2 regions of the Paenibacillus mucilaginosus 3016 genome follow, and region 2 is predicted to be linked to the other one. Evidence: riboswitches for the same ligand, from Rfam matches in the RefSeq annotation. Region 2 holds a riboswitch; the other holds the start of a gene.

Region 1 (7,829 bases), 1.5 Mb from region 2:
GATCGTTCGACACTGCGAACGGTCGGGTCTTTTTTGTTCGGTATAGAAAAGGGAGCCATTCCATGAGATGAGGTTAAGTGTGGTAATATAAGATACATAAGGGGATCTCCGGCAGGTCTGCAAGGGGAAAAGGATATAAGACCATAACGAACGTTTGTTCTTTGGTGAAGGATGGCCGTTGGACAAGCTATCCCCTTAACGGGTTGAATGGCGGACGGGCTTACTTTCCTAACGATAAGGACTTCGATGACTGTGATACTGATTGCTGCCTGGCAGATTCAGATGGGAGAAGCGTGCAGCTTGGGAAGAGGAGCCGGGACTCCGGACAAAAAAAGTTCCCCGAATCCAAGGGACCGGGGAATAGAGGAGATATAAAAAAGGTTAGAATTACCAGAAGTAAGTAGTGCTGATCTCATTATAACCTATTTTCTTTATTTTGTCACAGGTATTGGCATCTCAGAAATGCATTCGTGGCAAACAATTTTCCCTTTAAAGTAAGATACATTTTCCGCATTGCCGCAGAAGATACATGCAGGCTCATATTTTTTGAGCATGATGCGCTCGCCGTCCACGTAAATTTCCAGCGCGTCCTTCTCTCCAATGCCCAGCGTTCTACGGAGTTCGATCGGAATGACCACGCGACCCAGTTCATCTACTTTTCTAACGATACCAGTGGATTTCATCATAGTAAAAGGCCCCTCTCAAGAAGTATAAAAAGTATGGATCAGCGGGATGAAAATTAATCGCCATGTTTCGACATAATCTTTATCCTTATGATACCAACCATTCCCAAAATAGTCAACTAGAAAATGCAAGAATATACTGTTATATTCTGGGATAAATGCCGATGAAATGTTGGGTTAGGAGTAAAAAAATTCCTATAATACCGCTGTTTAATCCCCTTTCAAAGCGAACAGTCTGAAAGGAGAGGAAGGAGTTACCGATGCCAGCAAGAACTGTATAATAGTGAAAATGAGAGAAGTATGGCTATATACGACACTGTTCGACAATATTGTGACCGTTTGGGTGGGTAGCTGTCGAAAAGATACAAGAAAATTTTAATCCGCGTTCCGCAGGAGGATGCATATGGTCAATCCCTTACAAGAAGAGAAGGTATTCAAGGATCCGGTTCACAAATACATTTATGTTCAAGACCAAACGATCTGGGATCTGATCAATACACGTGAATTTCAACGGCTCCGGCGTGTGCGGCAGCTGGGTACCTGCTTCCTGACCTTCCATGGTGCAGAGCACAGCCGTTTCTCCCATTCGCTCGGCGTATATGAGGTCACCCGCAAGATCATCTCGCAGTTCGAGCGCAACCAGTACGAAGATTGGCCCCGGCATGAGCGCCTGCTCTGCCTCTGTGCAGCCCTGCTGCATGATGTCGGCCACGGTCCGTTCTCCCATTCCATCGAGAAGACCTTCGGGACCCATCATGAGGCGTGGTCCTGCCGCATCGTCCTCGGAGAGACGGAGGTCAATCAGGTGCTCCGCCAGGTCGCTCCGGATTTCCCGCAGAAGGTGGCCGATGTCATAGCCAAAACCTATAACAAGGAAATCGTCGTGAGTCTGGTGTCTTCCCAGCTCGACGCCGACCGGATGGATTATCTGCTCCGCGACGCCTATTACACCGGGGTGAATTACGGCACCTTCGATCTCGAGCGTATTCTCCGTGTCATGCGCCCGTACCAGGGCCATATCGTCGTGAAGGAGAGCGGAATGCACGCCGTGGAGGATTACCTCATGTCCCGGTACCAAATGTACTGGCAGGTCTACTTCCACCCGGTCACGCGGAGTGCTGAAATTGTGCTTCATAAGATATTCCAGCGGGCCAAACAGCTGTATGAGGAAAAATACCGCTTCCGCTTCCTGCTGCCCCCGCTGCTCGGGCTGTTCGAACAGAAGCTTACCGTGCAGGATTATCATCTGCTGGATGAAGCCTTCATGCAGACGGTTTTCATGCAGTGGACGTACGAGGAGGATGAGGTCCTCTCCGACCTTTGTTCCCGCTTCCTGGAGCGGCGTTTGTTCAAATATGTGACTTTGGACCGGATCGACACGGGACTGCTCGACAAACTGCGCGGCGAGATGAAACGTATCGGAATCGATCCTGCTTATTATGTGGAAATTGATTTTCCTTCGGACCTGTCTTATGACATTTACCGGCCTGGCGAGGAAGATGAGAAGCTGCCGATCCTGCTGCTGGATTCGAAGGATTCCCTGACCGAGATCTCGCGCAAATCTGAGATCGTCCGTTCCATCAGCGGCATTCACATGGGAAAATACCATCTGTATTACCCCGGCGAATTCGTGTTGAACCATGGGGCCGAGCTGGGTCCGGATCTGCGCCGGCTCCTTCAGCTGTAATCCCAAAGCGGCCATGCTAAAAGAGGTCCGGGAGGCTTATCCTATATTTAGATGAAGAAGAAGATGGAGGAACACGTATGCTGATTGATACACACGCCCATTTGAATGCGGAGGCATTCGATGAAGATCGACAGGAAGTGATTGAGCGCGCAAGAGCCAGCGGAATCCGTCGAATCGTCAATGTCGGATTCAACCGAGAGACCATCCCAAGCTCCATTGCACTGGCAGAGCAGTACGACTGGATTTATTCCACCGTAGGCTGGCATCCGGTCGATGCCAAAGACATGACGCCGGAGGATCTGGAGTGGATCGAGTCGCTGTGCAGCCATCCGAAGGTGGTGGCGATCGGGGAGATCGGGCTCGACTACTATTGGGACACGTCTCCGAAGGATGTCCAGGACCGGGTGTTCCGTGAGCAGATCCGCCTGGCGCGCAAAATGGGGATGCCGATCGTCATCCATAACCGCGACGCGCATCATGATGTGGTGCAGACGCTCCGCGAGGAGAAGGCTTCCGAGGTGGGCGGCATCATGCACTGCTTCTCGGGCAGCTGGGAGACGGCGAAGATGTGCCTGGACATGAATTTCTATATTTCCTTCGGAGGTCCCGTGACCTTCAAGAACGCAAGGCAGCCCAAGGAGGTGCTGGAGAAGGTGCCGCTCGACCGGCTGCTGATCGAAACGGATGCGCCTTATCTCGCTCCGCATCCATACCGCGGAAAGCGCAACGAGTCCTCTTATGTACGTCTGGTGGCCGAGACGGCGGCCGAGATCAAAGGGCTTTCTCTGGAAGAAATAGCGGAGATTACGAGCCGGAATGCTGCCGCTCTTTTCGGTTTCAAGTAGGTTTTTAGCCCGGAGAGGACAGCCTATTTTTATTCACAAACGAGATAATCGGAGAAATAATGGGGTAATCGTGCGTCAGGCCAAGAGAAAGAGGGATTTGGATTCAGGTTTGAATTAAAAAAGTGAAAATCGGCCGGAAACCGTCCTTTTTTTCAAAGTTTGGCTACTTTACAACTTCCTGCTTCGCATCGTAAACTCAATATTAACTTCATACGATTACCAAATTTCCAACATCGCTGAGTTTCCGAAAGGGAAACGGGGGAACCGCATCGCGGTCGTCGGGTCAAGAGGCACCGGCGCCGGGATGTTTTTTAAGGGGTGAATCCTTGGCCGCAATGCTACACAAAAGCGCAGAAGTGACGCTTTTGATACATTGTGTCTCGGGTAGGGCTGCTCTCAAGCCCGAATCCGTCAGCTAACCTCGTAAGCGTTATGAGAGAGGTAACACATTGTCGTGAGCTATTATTTCATTTTGCCCAAAATGAAAAAGTCACGGGAAGGTTCCTCTTCTCCGCTGACTTTTTTTGCATGGTCAAAAAAGGGGAGCCCCTTGCGGCTCTGCCCGCGGCCTGTCAAAAAAAGCATGGGCGGAACCGTCCGTTCGGACGGCGCCTGATATCCGGGGTTCTCCCGTAAGGAGACTAGGATTCGTAGCCAAATCATAACCTTGAAGGAGGTGGACGCAGAAAGGCAAGTCCGGTTCTGATGGCTGAAACAGCAAACGTTGGTAATGGGGTTTACAAATTTACCATAGTCGCGTCAGATGGAAATCATGCATAACACTCGGGTGGCGAGGCTTTAAGGAGGACCGAACAAGTGGGCGTTGTGAATCACGAACAAACCCATGTAAGACGATCATCCAGCATGTCCTTCGCATTGCGATGGAAGCATGAAAACTTGCGTATGATATCGATCATTGCACTCATTTCATTCGCTATGACTTTCATGTTCTTAATGATGTTGTACGGTACGACGACCAAACGCGTATCGCTTGTTGTAGACGGCGTCGAGCAGACGTTCCAGACCCGGCAGGGGGATCTACAGCGCATACTGGATGAGCAAGGCATCGCTGTCGGCGAATATGACCGATTGTCGCATTCGCTTGGCGCAAAGGTGAAGTCAGGAGATCGGATTACGATTGAGAAGGCAAAGCCGGTGCAGTTGACAGCAGACGGAGAGACATCAACCGTTTATACCACAGGGAAGACGGTGAAGGGCGCACTGGCGGATTTACATATAGAGCTGGGCGAACTAGACAAGGTAACTCCCGCGCTGGATGCGGAGATCACAGATGGCACGGGGATCCAGGTGGTCCGCGTGAAGAAAGAACTCGAAGAAGTCAAAGAACCGATCGCATTTGAGACCGTGAAACAAAACGAACCGCAGCTGCTGAAAGGCAAGGAACAAGTGATTCAGGAGGGGCAGGAAGGTGTCCTGCTCAAGAAGAAAGAGAAAGTATTCGAAGATGGCAAGCTCGTGAGCGAGCAGGTCGTAGACCAGCAGGTACAGTCACAAAGTGTACAAAAGATCGTTGCCGTCGGGACGAAGAATCCGGTTGTGGTGCTGTCATCGACAACACCCAATATGGACGAAGTCACCAAGAACGGTATTACATTCGGATATAAGCAGGTTCTTAACAATGTCAAAATGACCGCTTATACGGCTGGCGTTGCTTCTACGGGAAAGAGCAGCAGTCATCCGGCATACGGTCTGACATCTTCGGGTACGAGAGTAATGGAAGGTCGCACCATTGCAGTGGATCCCAAGGTCATTCCGATTGGCTGGTGGGTATATATCGAGGGGCTCGGCTTCCGCCGTGCGGAAGATACCGGCGGCGCGGTGAAGGGCAACCACATCGACGTTTATTTCGAGAGCAGAGATTATGCAATCCGCTTCGGTTCCAAACGCGGTTACACGGTATACGTCATCGGTCCGAAAAAGCCAACGGCCGATTAAGGGCATGCAATGTGGGTAGACTCATTATATAGAACGGATAAAGAAGAGGCATGTTCCTCTTCTTTTTCTCTTTTCTGGCGAAAGAAGGACCGGATCGGTTATGATTAAGGAAATCATCGTAGTGGAAGGCAAGGACGACACCGTGGCGATCAAGCGGGCGGTGGAAGCGGAGACGATCGAAACCGGCGGCTCCGCCATCAATAAAGAGACGATCCGCCGCATCCGTCTCGCCCAGGAGCGCAGAGGCGTGATCGTATTCACAGATCCCGATCACGCGGGTGAGCGGATCCGCAAGATCATCACCCGGGAAGTGCCGGGGTGCAAGCATGCGTTCCTGACACAGGAAGCGGCAACCAGCAAGGGAGACATCGGTGTGGAGAACGCTTCGCCTGAGGCGATCCGCCAGGCGCTGGCCGCTGTGCGTACGGACGGCGGAACCTCGGAATCCGAGGTCACGATGGAGGATCTGATGGAAGCGGGTCTCATCGTGCATCCGCAGGCTGCAGCGCGCAGGCTCGCCATGGGCAACCGCCTTGGCATCGGCTACTGCAACGGCAAGCAGTTCTACAACCGCTGCCGGATGTTCTGTATTTCCCGGGAAGAATTCGAAGAAGCCCGGCGCGAGCTGGACGCAACGGAGGGACAAGCTCATGAATGACCAACACGTAACGGTGCCCGCAGGGGCTGAAGATATCGCTTCACCGAAGCGGACCAATGATCTGCTCAAGCGCCATGGCTTCAAGCTGAAGAAGAGCCTTGGGCAGAACTTTCTGATCGACACGAATGTCCTGAACAAGATCGTGGGAGCTGCAGAGCTTGATAAGACCAAGGGGGCTCTCGAGATCGGGCCGGGCATCGGCGCGCTCACGCAGCAGCTGGCTAAAGCCGCCGGCAGGGTGACTGCCGTTGAGATCGACCAGCGGCTGCTCCCTCTGCTGAAGGAAACGCTCGCTCCCTATCCGCATGCCTCCGTGATCCATGGGGACGTGCTTCAGGTCTCCCTGAACGACCTGTTCAAGGAGCACTTCTCGGAATGCTCCGGTGTCAGCGTAGTGGCCAATCTGCCGTATTACGTCACCACGCCGATCATCATGAAGCTGCTCGAGGAGAAACTGCCGCTGGAGAACATCGTCGTTATGATCCAGAAGGAAGTCGCCGAGCGCATGGCGGCGGGGCCGGGCGGCAAGGAGTACGGTTCGCTCAGCATCGCCGTGCAGTACTACTGCGAACCGGAGATCGTGGCCATCGTGCCGCATACGGTGTTCATTCCTCAGCCGAACGTGGATTCCGCCGTCATCAAGCTGAAGGTCCGTCAGCAGCCGCCTGTGGATGTTGAGGATGAGGACTTCTTCTTCGACGTCATCCAAGCCAGCTTCACGCAGCGGCGCAAGACGATTTATAACAACCTCTCCGCCAAGTATTTCACCAAAGAGAACAAGGGTGAGCTGGAGGGGCTCCTGCGCGAAGCGGGAATCGAACCGTCACGCCGGGGCGAGACCCTGTCGATGCAGGAGTACGCCGAGCTGTCGAAACGCCTCAAGGCTTATCTGAAGAAGCCGGGCCAATAAGCTGCCCCCTGCAAGGGGCTTCCGGAGCATACTGCCGCAAGAACGGTCTCACCTGCACCAAATGCCCATCGCCGCCATAGGATAGACGAGGAGGCGATGCAGCCATGAGACAAGGAGACCTGGTCACCCGCAGATCGTACGGCGGGGACATTGTGTTCAAAATTCAAGAGATCAGGCAGCAGGTAGCCGTACTGCGCGGAGTGGAGATGAGGCTGCTGGCCGATGCTCCGCTGCAGGACCTGGAGGCGGCCCCGCAGTACGACCCTTTTCAATATACGATCCCGAATCACCCCAAATGGATGGAAGCCATGCGACGCACACAGGCGAGCCAGGCTGCAGCCGTTCCGGGCGGCTGGCCGGCCCAAGCATCCGCTGCCCCGACGGCAGCCGCAGCGGCTTATTTTGAGCTGCCCGGCAAGGTGCTCCATCTCGACGGGGACCCGAACTATCTGCGCAAATGCATGACGCTGTATGGAGAGCTGCGGGTGCCTGCCGAGGGCTATTATGTAGCCGAGGCGAATATGGCCGACGCGCTGTACCGGCTGCTGCCGCAGGTGCAGCCCGATATTGTCGTCGTCACAGGGCATGACGGCATCCTGAAGCAGCGCTCGCCCGGGGATATCTCACAGCTGAGCTCTTACAAGAATTCGCACAACTTCGTGAATGCGGTCCGGGTCGCACGGCAGTATGAGAAGAGCCGCGATGCGCTGACGGTTATTGCCGGCGCGTGCCAATCGCATTTTGAAGCGCTGCTGCAGGCTGGAGCCAACTTTGCCTCTTCGCCGGGCCGGGTGCTCATTCATGCCCTGGACCCGCTCTGCATCGCCGCGAAGGTAGCCTTTACGCCGATCCGGGAGACCGTGAATATTGTCGACGTCATCGGGCTCACCCACAGCGGGCTGGAGGGTCTGGGCGGAGTCGAATCCCGGGGCAGCTACCGCAGGGGTGTGCCCCGAATTCCCTATCTGACGCAAAAATAAGCGCCGAAAGGTGCTTTTTTCTTTGGAAGCCAGCGAAATTAACCGTTGACAATCGTTTTGAATGGCTGATATAATATTCGCCTTAAATTGACATACTACTACAGTTGCGT
Region 2 (7,829 bases):
GTGCGCTTAATACATTTCACCTTCATCTCCCTGCACGATAGCATGGAGTTCTGCCGCAATGGACTTCATTTTCATGATCACTTCATCCTCGCCATAAGAGCAGGAAAGTTTGCCTCTGGAATACATGAACGGGATCTCCTGATCCTCGGTTCTCCAGATAAAGAAGTCTCCTTTCAAGGTGACAGTGAAAGGCCCTGTTACGGTAACCTCATCTGAATATCGAAAGTCGCTTTGAGTAGAAAAATACGTCTTAAGCTCATCCAGTAAAATCGGCTGCTGCTTGCTGTCCGCCCAATGAGATGCTCTTGTTATATGGAGTTCATAGCTCATAGAATTCCTCCCCTTCGTCGTCATGGTACTAGTGTATTCTAGTACTGTTCAACTCGGCAAGCAGCAGGCTATGCTTAAAGCGTTAGATGCTGATCTGCACTTCAGACTTCATGGAAAAGGGGATTTTCTATGAGAATATTTTTTATTGGATTCATTCCAACTTTTCTACTAGCCGCAATCCTTTTTCTTGTGCTCATTATTCTCTTTGGAGATCCCAGTATAGGACCGGGTATGCGGGCCAGCACGCCCTCGGTAACCTCATTAAACAATAGGCTGCTCATCCTTAGCGTTCTAGTCTCAGCAATAGCGGTTTATACTAAACTGATAACGCATAGTAAACGTAAGCAAAATAGATAGGCTAATATGATCAAGTTCACTTTATACCTGCCCTTTCCTTACCACTTGCCCTCTACCCTCCTTGCGGCATAAACGGCGGCACCCAGCATCCCGGATCTGCCGCCCAATGCAGCCTGGACCACCTGACACGCTTCAGACGAAAGCTTTAACGCATGCTTCCGAATGGTATCGCGGACCGTACCGAGCAGTCGATCCCCCGCAGCTGACATCCCCCCGCCAATAATGACGAGTTCGGGATTCAAAAGGTTGATGAAGGTTGCAAGCCCAAAACCAAGCAGTCTGCCCGTCTCATGCATCACCTCGATGGCCAATGGATCTCCCAGATCGTACGCATCGGAAATCATTTTCGCAGTGATTTGCTGGGAATCGTTTTTTACCCAGCTGCGGATAAGACTCTCCCTGCCTTGATCAAGCTCCTCCGTGAACGTCCTGACCATGCCTGTGGCGGAGACATACCTGCCAAGACAGCCCGAGCTGCCGCAGCGGCACGGACGGCCCTCCCGGACCATGTTCATATGGCCGATCTCCCCGGCTGATGAAGTTTGGCCGTACAGCACTCTTCCGTCAGCCAAGATGCCCGAACCCAGCCCCGTCCCAAGTGTCAGCAGGACGATGTTCCTGCGGCCGACCCCAGCCCCGTGCAGCCATTCCCCGTAGAGATTGAGCCGGACATCATTATCGATAAATACCGGAAACGGGAACTCGCGCTGCATCTCCTTCACCACATGGATGTTCTCCCAATGCGGGAAATTCGGTGAAAAGATGGATATTCCCTCTCTCGGATCTAGCAGGCCCGGAATCCCCATTCCCATGCACAGCACCGAGTGCCGATCGATCCCCGACTCCAGCAGCATCGTTTTAATGATGATTTTGATTTTACCCAGCACATGAGCCGGTCCCAACCCGGCGTCTGTAGAATCACTTCGTTCGAGAATCGGTTCGAACTCCGAAGTAAAAACAGCCGATTTGATATTCGTCCCGCCCAAGTCGATCCCGATGATATATTTATCCATCCCGGTGTTCCCCCTCATCCCTTATCCCTGCACAGGTAGTGTACTTGATAGGCCCTGTGCCATTAATGGAATTATGGGTTGAGAACATGGAAATTTGTTAGATTGGATTACAATCGTTCGATTGGAAACAGGAATAGACCTTTTTCGGCAAAAAACGAAACCTAAGGAATGATTTGGGAGTATATTGGTACATACTCCCAAGCTGCTGCTGAAGAAAGGAAGTGCGCATCATGGAATCCCTTGCCACCGGATTCAAATTCATACTGCGCGGCATTGCGTTTCTGTTTTATTTTCCAGTCCACCTGTTCGTTAGTCTGCTCCGGTTCGTCTGGAAGAGGGTGCTGGCTCCGCCGCTGGCCCGGACCTGGAGACATATCGTCGTGCCGGCAACGGTCTTTATCGAAAACTATGTGCTGTCCCCGTTATGGCGGTATGCCCTGCTTTACCCGGCCCGGTGGATCTACGTGGAGCTGCTTGCCCCCTTCCTCCGTTTCATGTGGGATCGTGTACTGGTGCCGTTCCTCATCTTCCTGTGGGCCGGCATCGTGTTTCCGGTCTTCTACTTTATCGTTCATTATGTTCTTAAGTTCGTCTGGATCGTTGTCCTTGCCCCGCTGTACCGGCATGTCCTGATTCCTGTGCTGTTGTTCAGTGAAAAGGCGGCCAAATGGCTGTTCCGGGGAATCACCTGGCTTTGGATGCACGCCGTCTATCTCCCGGCCCGCCGGGTAGGGACTCGGCTTCTGCTTCCGCCAATCCGCTGGGTGCACACTGAATTGATCGTACCGGTGATTTGCTGGTTCCGCGTTTTATTTACATAGGTTCCAGTCCGTGGGGACCAATTACATAGCCTTACATAAAAAAAGATGAGCAGCTGCCGCGCAGTCTGCTCATTTTTCAGCTGCAGCCGAAATCTTTGCTTGATGATCCGGGGAATTTCACAAGCCCCTGCTGACAAAAAAGGACCCGCCTGCGGCGAGTCCTCTCCTGGTGTCCAGGCAAATGAAATTATAGATATAAGTGCTTCAACCAATGAAACTACACGCGCTTCGCTCCCACGTACCTTTTGCCCCAATAGCCCGTGGTGATGCTGGCTACGGAGACGCCCGAGGAGCTCGCTGCGGAAATAAACTGACCGTTGCCCACATAGATGCCTACATGCGATACTCGTCCGCTCTCTGCAAAGAAGACCAGATCGCCTGTCTGCAGGTCTGTCACTGCCGTGCCGGCCGATTGGTACATCTCGAGCGAGGTGCGCGGAAGCTGGGTGCCGAACTGTGCAAAGACGTAGCTTACATATCCGGAGCAGTCAAAGCCGCCGGGCGAGCTGCCGCCCCACACATAAGGCGTGCCCAAATATTTGTAGGCCGTTTGGATGATGGACGATTGCAGAGACTGCGTTTGCTGCGCCGGCTGTGCCTGGCTTTGGGCCGCTATCTGCGGCTTGTACCAGGCCGGGGCATGATACTGGCCGTCCTGGTTAATGATGGCGATGCGGTTAGCGGCATCCCACTGGATGCGGTAGCCGAAAGTTTCGGAGACGAAACGCAGAGGCAGGTACACGCTGCCGTTCAAGAATTGGACCGGCGATTCGAGCCGGACGGATTTGCCGTCCACTTCAGCCTTACTGCTGCCCGTCTGGAGGGCAATCGTTTGTTTGTTGTTCGTAAGGGTGACTTTGACGATCTCCCCATCTTTTTCCCACCCGATCTGATAACCGAGCTTCTCCGTCAGCGCACGCAGCGGAATCTGCATCTGGTTGGCGTCATCGATGAATGGCTGGGCCTCCGGGAAGGGGACGAGCGAGTCGTTAATTTGAACTTTGACATTGGCGGCCGCTTCGGCCGTCTGGGCATGAAGCATCCCCAGCACGCCTGCAGCTGAAAAAGCGCACGACAAAACAAGCTTGCGGTAAAAAACTACGATTCAACCTGAATTCCTCCTGCGGCCTCCGAGGTTAGTTGACGGATTCGGAAGAGGCTGCTCCCTAGTTCGATAAGACGAACATTCACCCCAAGTAAAGAATCCCCCGTACCAGATCTTTTGCTGAACTGGATTCGGCCTGTTTTTTTTATAAGACTAGCACAGCCTTTTTGCGATGATCAAACCATGAAACAGGGTTTTTCCTAATATCTTCCTTATATCGGCAAGTGTTTTGATTTCCGCCACAACTTTTACAAAAAATTCAAAAATTGAAATAGACCGCCTGCTCGAAGCTGGCGATCTATCTAACAGCTGAGATGGAACAAAAATCCGCTACGGTGTCGCGCCCGTGCCGGTACCTGCCGCCGTGCCTGCGGCTGCCTCCGGCGCCGGCGCATCCGCTTCGTCACCGCCCGGCTGCGTGCTGCTGCCGGCTCCGGTACCGCCGCCGGCCGTCTGCGGCGGCGGCTCGCTTCCGGCGGTGCTGCCGCTGCCGGCTGGAGGCGCGGTGCCCTCCGCCGTGCCGCCGCCCGTCCCGGCAGCCGGCCCGGCCTCGCCGGCGCCCGTGCCGTCGGCGCCCGTGCCGTCGGCGCCTGCACCCGCGGCCGTGTCCCCGCCGGCCGGAGGCGAAGCGCCCCCGGCTGCCGCCCCCTCCTTGGCAGCGGCAGTCCCTTCCGCCCCCGGCTGGCCGCCGGCCGGCTCCTTCGCCGCACCGCCTGCGGCCGCCGGCCGGGCTTCGCCTTTGGCCCCCGCCGCCTCAGGCGTCTGGGCCTGCGCACCGGCCGCAGCCGCAGCCGCGGCCTCCTGCGGCGCGGGAGCCGCTGCCGGAGCCGCCGGCGTCCCGGCGGCCTTGGCCGTCCCGCTCTCCCCGGTCCGCTCGGCATACTTCGGCGCGTTCTCGCCGTTAATCCGCTTGCGGCCTCCGGCGTAGGCGCGGTACTTTTCCGGCCTGGAGAAAGCCGTCACCGGAACATCCTTCAGCGCTCGGCTCACGACCTCCTTGAACAAGGATGCCGGATATTTGCCCCCCGTCGTGGTCAGGTAGTGGTCCTTGTTCGTCTTCTCGTAGCCGAGCCACACAGCCGCCACGAGCTCCGGCGTATAGCCGACGAACCAGGCATCCTTGGACCCGTCGATCTGGTTGCCCCAGCGGTCCTTGAATTCCGGCGTATCCGGCAGTTGGGTCGTCCCTGTCTTGCCGGCCACCGGCCTGTCCATCCTCGCACTGCGCCCGGTCCCTTCCGTGACGACCTTCTCGAGCATCTTCGTCATCGTGTAAGCCGCCCCCGGCTCCAGCATCGGCTCGAGCACCGGCTGCGTTTCCCGGCCGACCAGGTTGCCCTGGGCATCCGTGATCTTGCGGATCGCATACGCCTTAGCCAGATTGCCGTTGTTGGCAAACATGGTATAAGCCTGCGCCATCTGCAGCGGGGAGGTTCCTTTACTCATCCCGCCCAGCGCAATCCCGAGCGTACGGTCCGCTTCCTGCAGCGGCAGTCCGGCCTTCCGGCCGAACTCGAGCCCCTGGTCGATCCCGATCTCCTTCAGCAGGGCGACGGCCGGAATATTGTACGATTCGACCAGCGCCTCCTCCAGCGTAACCCAGCCGTGGAACTGCTTGCGGTAGTTCATCGGGGTATACCCGCCTCCAAAATCCGTCTCGGTATCGTAGATCTGGTCCCTCGGCCCAAACCCCGCAGCCAAGGCGGGAGCATAGACAAGCAGCGGCTTGAGGGTCGATCCCGGCTGGCGTTCATTCTGTGTGGCGTAGTTGAACTCCCGGAACTTCGGGTCCGGGTTGCGGGAGCCCACGATGCCCAGCACCGCGCCCGTCTGCGGTTCCATGAGCACAATCCCGCTCTGCAGCCCCCCTTTGTCCTCGGGGAAAAAGTCAGGGTTCCGGTACACCTCTTCCGCCGCTTGTTGCACCTTAGGATCGAGGTTCGTATGGATGTGGAGGCCGGAAGACAAAATCTGCTGCTCGGTCAGTCCATACTTCTGGGAGGCTTCGTTAATCACATGATCGATATAGGAGGGATAAATCTTGGCGGTCTGCTGGGCGGCGGGAGCAGCCAACCGGATCTCTTCTTTCATCGCCTCATCCCGCTGTGCCGGCGTGATTCTCCCCTGCTCGGCCATCAGCGACAGCACCAGATTGCGCCTCTCCTTAGACGCTTCGGGCTTCTTCACGGGCGAATAATTCGTCGGAGACTTCGGAATGCCGGCAAGCAGCGCGCTCTCCGCGAGGGTCAGCTGGGAAGCATCCTTGCCGAAATAGGTCTCGGCCGCACGCTGCAGCCCCCACGCCCCTTCCCCGAAATAAATGTAGTTAAGATACTTTTCGAGAATTTGGTCCTTGCTGTATGTATCTTCGATTTTCAGTGAGGCTACAGCCTCCTTCAGCTTCCTCCGGTACGTCTGCTCCGGGGTGAGCAGCATCGTTTTGGCCAGCTGCTGGGTGATCGTGCTGCCGCCCTCCACCGTATACCCGGACTTCAGGTTCTGGTAGAACGCGCGCGCAATCCCCTGGTAATCGAGCCCGTGATGCTCGTAGAACCGCGCATCCTCGACAGCCGTCACCGCATCGAGCATGATTTTCGGAAAATGGTTCAGCAGCATATATTCCATTCTGGCATTCGTCAGCTCGGTGATCACCGCGCCGCTGCGGTCATAGAAAAAGGTCGAACGGGCCGGCTCCTTGTCCAGCAGCGAAATGTCCGTACCTGCATACATCTGGCGGTAAGTCTGAATCCCCCAGCCAAGTCCGCCCAATCCGACAACAGCAAGCACCGATCCGAGCAGCAGCAGGATGATTTTGAAAGGAGACGCTTTTTTCTTAGGCTGCTGCTGTGTTTCATGTGAAGGCTCCATGCAATGATCCCCGCCCTTACCTTTTTTTCAGAGTTATTACCCCAAGATCGGCCAAGATAAACAAGCAGACGGGATCCGGGCCTGCACCGCCGCTTCTCTTCAAGTTATGGTAAAATGGTAGGCAAAACGGTGTCGGCCCCTCCAAGGGGACCGATTCTTCAGGCGGGGGGCCGCAGGGATGATTCAGGGACAGAACGGCTGGCCGGACCGGTGGGTCCGCAGCGAGAGGGAGGCGGCGATCGCCTCAAGATCGGAGCGCTTGGCGGCTGTATTCGCGGAGCGGGCGCCGAAGCATGACGAGGAAGGGAGCTTCCCTTTCGATAACTTCGCCGATCTCCGGGCGGACGGGTATCTCGCCCTTACGGTGCCCAGGGAATTCGGCGGCGAGGAAGCTTCCTTGTATGAGCTGGTGCTCGGCCAGGAGAGGCTGGCCCGGGGAGACGGCTCCACGGCGCTGGCGGTCGGCTGGCATCTCGTCCAGCTGTTTCATCTGCGCTATACGGGGTCCTGGCCCGAAGCGCTGTTCGCCTCCTTCTGCCGGGAGGTGGTCGAGCACGGCGCGCTCACCAACCTGCTGGCGACGGAGCCGTCGACCGGGTCGCCGAGCCGCGGAGGCAGACCCGCTACCACGGCGAGACGGACCGATGGCGGCTGGCTCCTTCACGGGCGCAAAACGTTCAGCACGTTAAGCCCCATCCTCCAGCAGTTTACCGTGACGGCTGCGGTGGAGGGCACGGAGGACACGGGCGAATTTTTCGTACGCCGCACGGCCGCCGTACGGGTGGAAGAGACATGGAACACGCTCGGCATGCGGGCCACCGGCAGTCACGATGTGGTCCTCGAGGGAGCCTTCGTCCCGGACGACGAAGTGATCCGCCTCACGTCCGGGGTGAGGCATCCGGCGGAAGAAGACACCGGCTGGCTCCTCCATATTCCGGCCTGCTATCTCGGGATCGCCTGGGCGGCCCGGGACTGGGCGCTGGATTATGCGCTCACCTATGCTCCGAACAGCCTGAACGGGCCGATCTCCGAGCTGCCGCATATCCGGCGCCAGATCGGAGAGATGGAGGCCGAATGGATGACCGCGCGCACGCTTCTCTACACGGCCGCCGACCGCTGGGACGCCGATCCGGACGGGCGGCTTTCGATGAAGGGCGAAATCGCGCTCGCCAAGTACACGGCCGTGAACGCCGCGCAGCGGATCGTCGACCTGGCGATGCGGATCGTCGGCGGAGCCAGCCTCTCGCGCCGCTGCCCGCTCGAGCGGCTCTACCGCGACGTCCGCGCCGGGCTGCACAACCCGCCGATGGACGATATCGTCATCGCGGGGCTGGC

What was found. Region 2 has a riboswitch for cyclic di-AMP ahead of PM3016_RS28475 (C40 family peptidase). Riboswitches for the same ligand answer to the same signal wherever they lie in the genome.
Region 1: linked by a shared signal. The riboswitch ahead of PM3016_RS35060 (3D domain-containing protein) and the one ahead of PM3016_RS28475 (C40 family peptidase) in region 2 are both predicted to bind cyclic di-AMP.

Annotation. Positions count from the first base shown of each region.
Region 1 is NC_016935.1:8,374,474-8,382,302, reverse strand. It holds gene PM3016_RS35075 (AbrB/MazE/SpoVT family DNA-binding domain-containing protein) at 432-686, opposite strand; gene PM3016_RS35070 (HD domain-containing protein) at 1,087-2,370, shown strand; gene PM3016_RS35065 (TatD family hydrolase) at 2,448-3,215, shown strand; cyclic di-AMP (ydaO/yuaA leader) riboswitch at 3,440-3,661, shown strand; gene PM3016_RS35060 (3D domain-containing protein) at 4,032-5,171, shown strand; gene rnmV (ribonuclease M5) at 5,272-5,829, shown strand; gene rsmA (16S rRNA (adenine(1518)-N(6)/adenine(1519)-N(6))-dimethyltransferase RsmA) at 5,822-6,739, shown strand; gene yabG (sporulation peptidase YabG) at 6,844-7,719, shown strand.
Region 2 is NC_016935.1:6,896,289-6,904,117, forward strand. It holds gene PM3016_RS28460 (hypothetical protein) at 7-330, opposite strand; gene PM3016_RS28465 (ROK family protein) at 726-1,700, opposite strand; gene PM3016_RS28470 (hypothetical protein) at 1,931-2,521, shown strand; gene PM3016_RS28475 (C40 family peptidase) at 2,739-3,563, opposite strand; cyclic di-AMP (ydaO/yuaA leader) riboswitch at 3,632-3,773, opposite strand; gene PM3016_RS28480 (transglycosylase domain-containing protein) at 3,957-6,494, opposite strand; gene PM3016_RS28485 (acyl-CoA dehydrogenase family protein) at 6,673-7,829, shown strand, end outside.